DNA from 2 places in the Actinomadura sp. NPDC047616 genome. Region 1 is predicted to be linked to the other one. Evidence: riboswitches for the same ligand, from Rfam matches in the RefSeq annotation. Region 1 holds a riboswitch; the other holds the start of a gene.
What was found. Region 1 has a riboswitch for S-adenosylmethionine ahead of ABZ801_RS27680 (aminotransferase class V-fold PLP-dependent enzyme). Riboswitches for the same ligand answer to the same signal wherever they lie in the genome.
Positions count from the first base shown of each region.

Region 1 (6,176 bases):
GAGGGCGTCGGGGATGCTGGGGCGGACAAGACGGCCGCCGCACAGCAGGAGGTCGCGGCGGCGAAGCCTCCGGCGGACACGACGAAGAAGGCGCGGAAGGGGGGTATGGACGCGAAGAAGAAGCACAAGAAGCAGCGCGGCAAGGCGGCGCGCATCGGGCGGCGGGTGCTCTTCGTGGTGCTGGGCCTCGTCGGGCTGGCCGTGGCCGCGTTCGGTGTGGCGTACCTGCTGACGCCGGTGCCGTCCCCTCAGGAGGAGGCGGTCGCGCAGGGGCCGACGTTCCTGTACTCCGACGGCAAGACCCAGATCGCCAAGACCGGCGTGAACCGGGACGCGGTCCGGCTCGACACCATCCCGCGGGGCGTGCGCGACGCGGTGATCGCCGCCGAGAACCGCAGCTTCTACGACGACCCCGGGGTGTCGGTGCCGGGTACGCTGCGCGCCTTCTGGTCCACGGTCTCCGGCGAGCAGCTGCAGGGCGGGTCCACCATCACCCAGCAGATGGTCCGCAACTACTACGGCGGCATCGGCAAGGAACGCTCGATCACCCGCAAGCTCAAAGAGATCATGGTCTCGTTGAAGGTGGGCCGGGAGAAGTCCAAGGACTGGATCCTGGAGCAGTACCTCAACACCATCTACTTCGGCCGCGACGCCTACGGCGTGCAGGCCGCGGCCCAGGCGTACTACGGCAAGGACGTGGGGCAGCTCACCCCGGCCGAGGGCGCCTACCTGGCGGCGGCGATCCAGCAGCCCAGCAACTTCGCCGACCCGTCGGGCTCCACGCGCGCCTACGCCGAGAGCCGCTGGCGCGCCGTGGTGAACAACATGGTCCGCGACGGCGCCGTGACCTCGGCGGACGCGGCGCGCATGACGTTCCCGCAGCCGGTCAAGCAGAAGGTCACCAACATCCTCGGCGGCCAGAAGGGCTACATGGTCAACATCGCCAAGCGCGAGCTGACCGAGCGGCGCGGCTACACCGAGGACGAGATCAACCGCAGCGGCCTGAAGATCACCACGACCTTCGACAAGGAGCTGATGGACGCCGCGCAGCAGGCGGTCCGCGGCAACCTCCCGAAGCGGATGAGCACGCAGATCCGCACCGGGCTGGTCTCGGTCGACCCCGAGACCGGGCAGGTGCTGGCGTTCTACGGCGGACGCGGCTACCTGGAGGAGGCCCTCAGCAGCGCGTTCAGCGACTGGGCGCAGGCCGGGTCCGGGTTCAAGCCGATCGTGCTGGCCGCCGCGCTCGACAGCGGCATGAGCCTGAACACCTACGTGGACGGCAGCTCGCCGCAGTACTACAACGGCTCGCCGATCCACAACGACGGCAACCGCAGCTACGGCACGATCAACCTGGTCACGTCCACGCAGAACTCGGTCAACACCGCCTACGTCAACCTGGGGCAGAAGGTCGGCCTGGACAAGGTCACCAAGATGGCCGAGAAGATGGGCATCCCCAAGTCGCAGCTGACGGCCAACGGCGCCAACAAGTACCCGACGTTCCCGCTGGGCACGATCTCCGTGCATCCGGTGCAGCAAGCGGGGGTGTACGCGACGTTCGCCTCCGAGGGCGTGCACCACACCCCGTACGTGGTGAAGTCGGTCACCGACAACACCGGCAAGACCACCCGCTTCTCCGAGAAGGGCAAGCGGGTGTTCGACGAGCAGGTCGCGCGGGACGCCACGTACGCGATGCGGCGCGTGGTCGAGGCGGGCACCGGCCGCAACGCCCAGCTGCCCGACGGCCGTGACGTGGCGGGCAAGACCGGCACCACCGACGCGGGCCGGGCGATCTGGTTCAACGGGTTCATCCCGCAGCTGGCGACGTCGGTGGCGATGTTCCGCAGCGACGGCAAGCCGCTGGTCATCCCCGGGTACGGGGTGTACGGCGGGCAGTTGCCCGCACAGATCTGGCACTCCTACGTCAGCCGCGCGGTGAACGCCAAGGGCTACACGCCCAAGGAGTTCGGGTCGCCGTCGGTCTCCCCCGGCTCCTACGTGGGCGAGCCGGACGGGCGGCAGAACGACGCGCCGACGACGCGTGGGCCGGGGCTGCGGCCGTCCGTGCCGGAACGTCCGGGCCGGCCGTCCAGCAGGCCGCCGTCGGACATTCCGAGGGACCCGGTGCCGCCGCCCGGCGGCGGCACCGGCGACGGAGGCGACGGCGGCGGTGACGGCGGCACCGGTGGCGGTGACGGCGGAGGCGACGGCGGCGGAAGCGACGGCGGAAGCGGCGATGTCCCGCCCCGCCCGGAGGGTTAGCACCGACCGGCAGGCGGCCGCTGCCACAGTCGGCGTCCGCCCGGCGCGGCGCGGCCGGCACCGGCGCGACGTGAACACGAGAGGGGCCCGGCGAGCATCTCGCCGGGCCCCTCCGCCGTTCTCGGACCCCGTGTTCAGTCGCAGGCCGCCCCGATGCGGTTGGGGGCGTCGGTCATCACGGCGTTGAGCTGTGCCGCGTCACCGGTGCCCACGCCCGCGGCGGCGCCGCGCAGGCGGGTCGCCTCCGTCCTGAGCGCGTTCTTCAGCTTCTCGTCCTCGGCCTGGCGGGCCAGGCCGTCGACGCGTCCGGCGAACCGGTCGGTGGCCTGCTTCCACTGCGCCGGGTCGTTCGCCGGCACGGTCCGCACCTGGGAGACGTACTGCTGGAACGCCTTCTTGGTGTCGGCGCAGACCTGGCCGGTGTTGCCGCCGGACAGCCCGCAGCCCGTCAGCGTCCCCGCCGCGACGAGCAGCACCAGCCCCTGGGCCAGCCTCCCGGCCGTCCCGTACCGCATCGCACCCTCCCGTGTGATCACCGTCGACATCCGCCTATACTTCCGCACAAGGTCATGAGCGCCAGCGCCAAGCCCCGGCTTGCTGGCCGGCAACCCTTCGTCCGCGATGGGGTGCCCCGGGTGAGGACCCGGCCGGACGTCGCACACCGCGTCCGGCAAGCGCGGATCCCGCGGACGCCTCCCGGGATCCCTGGATCCCGCAGGAGGTCACGCGTATGTCCGCTGTCACGACGTTCACCCGCCCCTTCCCTCTCTCCTCTTGGACGCAGCAAACCGCGTCCACGCCGACTCGACTTCCGCGGATCGTCGGTGCGGACGCGCCGGTGCCGCTGGAGGACGGGCGCCACGTCCCGTACGCCAACTTCGACTACGCCGCCAGCGCGCCGTGTCTTGAGGCGGTGCACGACGCCGTCACACAGGCGCTGCCGTACTACAGCAGCGTGCATCGCGGCGCCGGGTATGCCTCCCAGGTCACCACGGACGCCTACGAGCGCGCGCGGGAGACCGTGCGGTCCTTCATCGGCGCCTGGGACCGGGCATCGGTCGTGTTCACCCGCAACACCACCGACGCGATGAACCTGCTGGCGCACGCCCTGCCGCCCCGCACCACCGTCGTGGTGTTCGAGACCGAGCACCACGCCACGCTGCTGCCGTGGCGGCGGGCGGTGCGGCTGCCCGCGCCCGCGACCCCGGCCGAGGCGATCGCCGCGGCCGACCGGGCGCTGGCCGCCGCGCCGCAGGGCCCGCGGCTGCTGGTGGTCACGGCGGCGTCCAACGTCACCGGCGAGCTGTGGCCGGTCGCCGAGCTGGCGGAGGTGGCGCGGCGGCGCGGCGCCCGCATCGCCGTGGACGCCGCCCAGCTCGTCCCGCACCGGCCGCTGGACATGTCCGCGCTCGGCCTGGACTACGTCGCGTTCTCCGGGCACAAGCTGTACGCGCCGTTCGGGGCGGGCGTGCTGGCGGGACGGTCCGACTGGCTGCGCGCCGCCGAGCCGTACCTCAAGGGCGGGGGCGCCACCGCGTCCGTGGGCGAGCGCACCCGTTGGGCCGCCGACCCGCAGCAGCGTCACGAGGCGGGCACCCCGAACGTGCTGGGCGTGGTCGCGCTGGCCGCCGCGTGCGAGACGCTGGCCGCCGCCGGATGGGACGCGCTCGTCGCCGAGGAGGAGCGGCTGCTGGCCCGGCTGCGCCGGGGGCTCGCCGGCGTTCCCGCGGTGCGGGAGCTGAACCTGTGGGGGGAGCGTCACCCGAGGGTGGGAATCGTGTCCTTCACCGTCGACGGCTGGAACGCGCGCGACGTGGCGCTTAGGCTGTCCGGGGAGTACGGCATCGGCGTCCGGGACGGGAAGTTCTGCGCTCATCCATTCGTACGGCACCTGCTGGCCGGCCGGCCGGACGACCGGCCCGACACCCCGCGCGCGGCCGGCGACGGCGGCTGCGCGGACGCCTCCGCCCCGGCCTCGGCGGTGCGCGCCAGCCTGGGCCTCGGGACGACCGACGAACACGTCGACCGTCTGGTGAAGGCGCTGAGCGTCATCGGTGCCGTGTCCTGAACCGCGGACGATGATGCGCTTTCGCCCTGTTCGCCCATGTAGCGTAGGCAGGTCCGTACCCGGACCCGTGACGGCGCCGGATACAGCAGGGACAGCGCGGCATGAAACAGGGGGAGGCGACCGTGGCCGACGCGTGGCGACCCACGTCGGAACTGGAGCGCCGACTGCACGAGACGGTGCGGGCCGGGGACCACGAGGGGTACTTCCGCCTGCTCGCCGACAGCGAGCTGGTGATCCCCGTGCCCCCCGACCTCATCGACGACGTGCTCGCCAACCAGGCGCAGCCGACGTGGCCGACCCAGGAGGAGGAGGGCCGCACCCACGTGCTGGCCTACACCTCGCCCGCCGCGATGCGCGCCTGCCTCGGCCCGGCCTACCAGCACTTCCTGCGGTTGACGTTCGCCGAGCTGGCGCAGAACTGGCCGCACCCGCGCTGGTGGCTGGCGGTCGACGCGCCCGCGCGCGACGCGCTGGACGTGGCGCTGCCGATCGAGGGCCGGCTGCCCGCCTGGTTCATCCGGCAGATCGCCGAGGGTGACCCGCGGCCCCCGATGGCCGGACGTCGCGTCCCTTCCTCCACGGTGGGCGTGCCACCCGTGGACGTCCCGCCCGTCGACGTCCCGCCCGTGGACGTTCCGTCGGCCGAGGCGACCGGCGCGCACGCGCTGCCCGCCGAGCCGCGCCCCGAACCGGGTGCCGAGCCCGAGGGGGCGGCTCCGCACGGGTACGCGGACCGTCCCGCGACACCCGCCGCGCCGCTCGGGGACGCCCCGGCGGCACCCCCCATGGCGCCCACGCCCGCGGTACCGGACGCCCCGCAGGGCCCGCCCGCGCCGCCCGCCGCGCCGATCGCCGAACCGGCGGCCGCCCATCCGGTGGAGCCGCCCGCGCCGATCCCGAACGTCCCGCCCGCGCCGGGACCGGCCGACGCCCCGCCGCCCGCGCCGCGCGACCCGGTCGCCGGGGAGGTCCCCGCCGCGACGGCGGAGCAGCCCTCGCCGGGCGAGGCGGAGCCCCCCGCGAACCTGCCCGCCCCCGGCGACCGGCTCGTCGCCCGCGCTCCGGCGCGCCCGCCGTCGCCCGACGACACGCTCGTGGACGTGCCCGCGATCGTCGACGACCCGCAGGCCGCGGCCGCCGCCGAGTCGGCCGCCGAGTCCGCGCCCTGGGAGGAGCTGCAGGACCAGCACCGCGACCTGCCGCCGTCCCAGGAGCGCCGCCCCGAGTTCCGTCCCGCCAACGACGTCGAGCGGGAACTCCTGCGCGCCGCCGCCGGCAACGACCACGACCTGTTCCTGCAGACGCTGGCCGACGCCGAACTGCTGATGCCCGTCCCGGACGACATCGACTACACGCTGCGTCCCGGGCGGCCCGGCTTCCCATGGCTGGTGCGGGAGATCGACGGCGCCCCGGTCGTCCCGGTGTTCACCTCCCCCGAACGGCTGATGGAGGCCACCGAGGCGCTCGGGTTCGGACGGGAGTTCATCCGGCTGCCGTTCACCGCGCTGCTGCGGTACTGGCCCGACCACGGCCACGCACTGGCGGTCAACTCGGGATCCCCGGCAGGCGGCACCGTCGTCGCCCAGCAGCTTCCCGGGCTGGCGCGGTGGGCCGACCAGCGCGCGGCCCGCCGCCTGTCGGAGGACTTCGAGCCGCAGAACGACGTGGAGCGCAAGCTGTTCGAGGCCGCGACCCGGCGCGACACCGACGCGTTCTTCAAGATCCTGCTGGGCGCGCAGGTGCTGGTGCCCGCCGAGCCGGACACGCCGTGGGGCATCACGCCGGACGACCCCGAGTTCCCGTGGGGCCCGGTACGGGTGCACGGCACCGTGTCCGTGCAGGTCTT
Region 1 is NZ_JBEYTB010000012.1:252,783-258,958, forward strand. Features, by position in the region: gene ABZ801_RS27670 (transglycosylase domain-containing protein) at 1-2,262, shown strand, start outside; gene ABZ801_RS27675 (hypothetical protein) at 2,397-2,807, opposite strand; SAM riboswitch class IV at 2,828-2,945, shown strand; gene ABZ801_RS27680 (aminotransferase class V-fold PLP-dependent enzyme) at 2,993-4,330, shown strand; gene ABZ801_RS27685 (SseB family protein) at 4,432-6,176, shown strand, end outside.

Region 2 (6,176 bases), on a different contig from region 1:
GCTGGCCGTCGTGTTCCGCGCCTACGCCCGCCGCTTCGACCGGGTGCGCTGGGGCGACAAGCGGCCCAGCTACTTCCGGTACGTCGACGCGCTGCGGCGGATGTACCCCGACGCCCAGTTCGTCCACGTGGTCCGCGACGGCCGCGACTGCGTGGCCTCGCTCAAGGAGATGCCCTGGTACAAGCAGGACATCAACCACGCCATCTGCGTCTGGCGGGAGGCGATCGACCAGGGCCGCCGGTACGCCGCCGAACTCGGCCCCGACGCCTACTACGAGCTGCAGTACGAGCGGCTCGTCGCCGACCCGGCCGACGAGCTGATGCGGCTGTGCGCGTTCCTCGGCGAGGAGTACGACCCCGCCATGACCGAGCCGAACAGGGTCGCGCGGCTGACCGTCCCGCCGCAGAAGAAGTGGCACCGCCGCACCCACGGCGCCGTCGACGGCGGCAGCGTGGGGTCCTGGACGCGGCGGCTGGAGCCGTGGGAGGTCGGCCTGGCCGAGGCGGCGTTCGGGGACCGGCTGGCCGAGTACGGCTACGAGCCGAGCGGCGCGCCTCGTCCCACGCGGGGGCAGCTGGCCCGGCTCGCCAAGGTCAGCACCCACCGCCGCATGTCCCAGAGCAAGCAGCGGATGCGGGAGCGGTGGCGCACGCGCAACGAGCCGAACCCGGTCGAGTCGCTGCTCACCACCGTGTGGACCGGACCCGCCCCGCTCATCGTCGAGCCCGCCTCGCCGCTGGGCATGGTGCCCGCGCCGTCCCCCGTCCCGCTGGCCGAACGCCGCGCCGAACCGGCCCGCACCGGCCACCCGGGCATCTGACCACGTCCGCCTCGCCGCTCCCGGCGTCGGCCTGGGCGGGGTCAGTCGAGGGCGGCCAGCTGGTCGGCGAACCAGCGGCGTGGGGGGAGCGCGGTGGCGGCGGCGGCCAGCCGGGCGCTGCGTTCGGCGCGGCGGTCGGGCGGCATCAGCAGCGCCTGGTGCAGCGCCTCGGCGGTCTGCGACACGTCGTAGGGGTTGACGACCAGCGCGTCGGCCGCCAGTTCGGCCGCCGCGCCCGCCTCCCGCGACAGCACCAGGGCGCAGCCGTGCTCCGACACCACCGGGCCCTCCTTGGCGACCAGGTTCATGCCGTCGCGGATCGGGTTGACCACCAGCACGTCGGCCATCCCGTAGGCGGCGAGCGAGCGCGGATAGTCGTCGTTGACCTGCAGGATCAGCGGATCCCAGGTCGCGGTGCCGTACTCGTCGACGATCTGCGCGGCCAGCCGCTGCACCGCCGCCGTGTACTCGCGGTACTCGGGCAGGTCGTGCCGGGACGGGTAGGCGAACGCCAGGTGCACCACGCGGCCGTGCCACTCGGGATGGTTGGCGAGCATCTCCCGGTAGGCGGCCAGGCCGCGCACGATGTTCTTGGACAGCTCGGTCCGGTCGATCCGCACGATGAGCCGCCGGTCGCCGACCTGCTCGCGCAGCGCCCGGCGGCGTTCGGCGACGTCCGGTTCGGCGGCGCGCGCCCGCAGTTGCTGCCCGTCGACGCCGAGCGCGTGCACGCCGACGCGGGTGACGTGGCCGGCGAAGGTCACCGTCCGGGCCGCGCGGTCGACCCGGGCGCCCGGCAGCAGCTGCTCGCAGCAGTCCAGGAACGCCGCGGCCCACCGTTCGGCGAGGAAACCGGCGTGGTCGGCGCCGAGGATGCCGTCCAGCACCGCCGCGCCGACGTCGTCGGGCAGCAGCCGGTAGTACTCGGGGGACGCCCACGGCGTGTGCGAGAAGTGCACGATCTTCAGGTCGGGGCGGCGGTCGCGCAGCATCCGCGGCGCCAGCGACAGGTGGTAGTCCTGCACCGCCGCCTTGGCACCCGGGGCGGCGTCGCGGGCCAGGGCGTCGGCGAACGCCGCGTTGTACGCCTCGTACGACTGCCAGTCGCGCCGTGCGCGCGCGTCGAAGTGCGGGACGCGGGGCGTGTCGTAGAGCAGGTGGTGGACGAACCACAGCGTGGAGTTGGCCACGGCGTTGTAGGCGCGGTGGAACGTGGCGGGCGGTATGTCGAGCATGCGCACGGCCGCCCCGCCCGTGTCGTGCCCGTCCAGGTCGAGCCTGCCCTCGGGGGCGCGACGCGCGGCCGAGCGGTCGGCCTCCCCGAGCGCCGCGCACACCCACAGCACGTCTGGCGGCGCGCAGCCGTCGTCCGGCTCGCGCCCGCCGCCCGTCACCGCGGCCAGCCCCGACACCAGGCCGCCCCCGCCGCGCCGCAGCGTCAGGGAGCCGTCGTCGGCGAGCGAGAACGACACCGGGCCGCGGTTCGACGCCACCAGCACTTGGCTCATAGGGGAAGCGTCTCAGTTCGTGAGCGCGCGCTTCAAAGAGACCCGCAGGAAGGCGTTTTCGGGCCGTCCCCAGACGGTGCAATGCCCGGTGTCACAGGGCCCCGGCGTGTATGTCGATCTTCTCCGGGTAAACGAGCGCGGCGTGAGCAGGGCCGAGACGACGAAAACCGTTCTGGTCGCGGGGACGGCGAACCTGTTGCTGGCGATCACCAAGCTGGTCGCGGGGGTGCTGGCGGGGTCCAGCGCCATGCTGGCCGAGGGCGCGCACTCGGTGGCCGACACCCTCAACCAGGCGTTCCTGCTGGCCTCGCTGCGGCGCAGCGCGCGCCCGCCGGACCGGCGGCACCCCTTCGGATACGGCAACGAGCGGTACTTCTGGTCGCTGCTGGCGGCGTTCGGGATCCTCGTCGCCGGGGCCGGCTACTCGATCTTCGAGGGCGTGCTGGCGATCGTCGGCCGGGAGCCGGGCGGCGAGCAGGTCTGGCTGGCCTTCACCGTGCTGGCCGTCGCGGCGGTGCTGGAGGGGACGTCCTGGCTGCGGGCCTTCACCCAGGCGCGCCGCGAGGCCCGCGGCACCGTGGTCGGCCATGTGCGCCGGACCCCCGACGTGACGTTCAAGGCGGCCCTCTTCGAGGACACCGCCGCGATGATCGGCCTGGCGTTCGCCGCGGCCGGGCTGACGCTGCGGGAGGTGACCGGCTCGCCGGTCTGGGACGGGATCGCCTCCATCCTCATCGGGCTGCTGCTGGTCGTGGTGGCGTTCGCGCTCGGCCGCGACAGCCGGCACCTGCTCATCGGGCAGGCCGCCGACCCCGCCGCGCAGCGCGAGATCCGCGCGGAGATCACCGCCGCGCCCGGGGTGGACGGCGTGGAGGAGCTGTTCACCATGCACTTCGGCCCGGAGGAGATCCTCGTGGCCGCCAAGGTGCACTTCTCCGACGCCATCAGCGCCGACGAGGCCGAGGACATCGCCGGGGACATCGACCGGCGGCTGCGCGAGCGGCTGCCCGCCGTCCGCCACGTCTTCCTCGACCCCACCCAGGAAGACGCCCCCCAGCGGGACCCCGCTCCGTCGATGGACCAGGCCCGGCGCGACCTCACCGGGTAGCCGTGACGGCCCGGCTCGGCTGCCGGGGACGGCGCGTGGCGCGAGCGGCCCTGACCTGTCCGGCCGGGACGCGTGACGTGGCGAGGGGGTGGGTAATGTCTCACACTGCGAGACCCTCTTGTCCGGCAACCGGTCAGATCATGTAAAGTCGCGCATACGACGTGATACCGCTCATGCGGAACGTTCGGCGAACGAGCGTTCCCTCCACGTGGACACACGCGACGGCGGCCGCCCCCGGCGGCCCGCACCACAACTGAAGAACGCTCATCCAGAGGGGTGGAGGGACCGGCCCTGTGAAGCCCCGGCAACCACCTGGTTCGTAAGCGCTCGCGATCCCGCGAGGCCGGCCAGGAAATGGTGCCAACTCCGGCCTGCGACCAAGGTGGCGCAGGAAAGATGGGGAGAAAGGCCTCGCCACATGGCTGTCACGCCTGCCGTCGATCTGGGACCCGCGACCGCCCTCACCTGCCGCGAATGCGGTCACACCCGCGAACTCGGCCCGCACTACGCGTGTCAGGAGTGTTTCGGCCCGCTGGAGATCTCCTACGACTTCTCCGGCGTCTCCCGCGCCGACATCGAGGCCGGGCCGCGCAACATCTGGCGCTACCGCGGGCTGCTGCCGGTGCCGGGCAACGTCGCCGACACCCCCAACACCGAGCCGGGCCTGACCCGCCTCGTCCGCGCCGACCAGCTCGCCGAGTCGCTGGGCCTGCGCCGCCTGTGGGTCAAGGACGACAGCGGCAACCCCACCCACTCGTTCAAGGACCGCGTGGTCGCGGTGGCGCTCGCCGCCGCCCGCGAGCTCGGCTTCAAGGTGCTGGCCTGCCCGTCCACCGGCAACCTGGCCAACGCGGTCGCGGCCGCCGCGGCCCGGGCGGGCATCCGCAGCGCGGTGTTCGTCCCGTCCGACCTGGAACGGCAGAAGATCCTCACCACGGCGGTGTACGGCGGCACGTTCGTCACCGTCGACGGCAACTACGACGACGTCAACCGGCTGGCCTCCGAGATCGCCGGCGAGCAGGACGACTGGGCCTTCGTCAACGTCAACGTGCGCCCCTACTACGCCGAGGGCTCCAAGACCCTCGGCTACGAGATCGCCGAGCAGCTCGGCTGGCGGCTGCCCGACCAGATCGTGGTCCCGGTCGCCTCCGGCTCCCAGCTCACCAAGATCGACAAGGCGTTCCAGGAGCTGATCAAGCTCGGCCTGGTCGAGGACAAGCCGTACCGGGTCTTCGGCGCCCAGGCCACCGGGTGCTCGCCGGTGGCGGCCGCGTTCAAGCAGGGCCACGACGTCGTCCGGCCGGTCAAGCCCGACACCATCGCCAAGTCGCTGGCCATCGGCAACCCCGCCGACGGCCCGTACGTGCTGGACGTGACGCGCCGCACCGGCGGCGCGGTCGAGGACGTCACCGACGAGCAGGTCGTCGAGGGCATCCGGCTGCTGGCCCGCACCGAGGGCATCTTCGGCGAGACCGCGGGCGGCGTCACCGTCGCGTCCCTGCGCAAGCTGGCCGAGTCCGGCGCCCTCGACCCCGAGGCCGAAACCGTGATCATCAACTCCGGGGACGGGCTGAAGACCCTGGACGCCGTCGCCCCCGTCGTCGCGCCGACCGCGAACATCGCCCCCTCCCTGGAGGCGTTCCGCGCCGCGGGCCTGGCCTGACCGGACGCCCGCCGCGGCCGCGCGTCTCTTCGGCGGCCGCGCATCCCGTCGTACGACCCGAGCACTTCGAGGAGCCAGCATGAGCACCGTGTCCGTTCGGATCCCGACGATCCTGCGGAGCTACACCGGCGGCGAGGCGGAGGTCAAGGCCGAGGGCGCCACGCTGCGCGCGGTCGTGGCCGACCTGGAGGCCAGCTACTCCGGCATCTCCGCCCGCATCCTGGACGACAACGGCAAGATCCGCCGCTTCGTCAACGTGTACGTGGGCGACGAGGACGTCCGGTTCGCCGAGGGCCTGGACACCCCGACCCCCGAGGGCGCGCAGATCTCCATCATCCCGGCCGTCGCCGGCGGCTGACGGCACCGACAACGGCCCGCGCCCGGCACCCGTCGGGCGCGGGTCGCTTTTTCCCGCGCGCGGGACAAAGCACGAAAACCGGCTTCCCGTTCGCCGCCATCGGGTACGGGCCCCTCATGGGCATAGCGGAGGACGTCGCGGGGACGGTGGAAAGTCATCCCATGGTCCGGAAGGTGAACCTGGTCGGCTCCCGGGCGCGCGGAAACGCCACCGAGTTGTCGGACTGGGACTTCCACGTCACCGTGGACGACTTCGCCGGGGTCGCCGCCGTCCTGCCGGGCATGGTCGCCCCGTACGGGCCGCTGGCCGCCCAATGGGACCCGCTCGGCGACTGCGCGAGTTATCTGCTGATCTTCCCCGGTCCCGTCAAGGTCGACCTGCTCTTCCCGGAGATGCCGCGCAGCTGGAACCCGCCGTGGCGGGTCGGCCCCGACACCCTTCCCGCGATCGACGCGCACTTCTGGGACTGGGCGTTGTCGCTGGCCGGCAAGCGCCGCCACGGAAAGTCCGACCGCGTCCGCGGCGAACTGCTGAAGATGACGCGATTCCTGCTGGGCCCACTCGGAGTGCGGACCGTCCCGCAATCCCTGGAGGACGCCGCGGCGCGTTTCGTACGGGCCCGCGACCGCCTGGAGTCGCGATATGGGCTGCGCATCTCCCGGCGCCTGGAGGAAGAGGTTCTGCCGCTCCTGCGCACTCCCGAGACCGGCCATTACCGC
Region 2 is NZ_JBEYTB010000011.1:5,785-11,960, reverse strand. Features, by position in the region: gene ABZ801_RS24995 (sulfotransferase) at 1-820, shown strand, start outside; gene ABZ801_RS24990 (trehalose-6-phosphate synthase) at 862-2,328, opposite strand; gene ABZ801_RS24985 (cation diffusion facilitator family transporter) at 2,471-3,436, shown strand; SAM riboswitch class I at 3,698-3,839, shown strand; gene thrC (threonine synthase) at 3,855-5,099, shown strand; gene ABZ801_RS24975 (MoaD/ThiS family protein) at 5,179-5,457, shown strand; gene ABZ801_RS24970 (nucleotidyltransferase domain-containing protein) at 5,619-6,176, shown strand, end outside.
Region 2: linked by a shared signal. The riboswitch ahead of thrC (threonine synthase) and the one ahead of ABZ801_RS27680 (aminotransferase class V-fold PLP-dependent enzyme) in region 1 are both predicted to bind S-adenosylmethionine.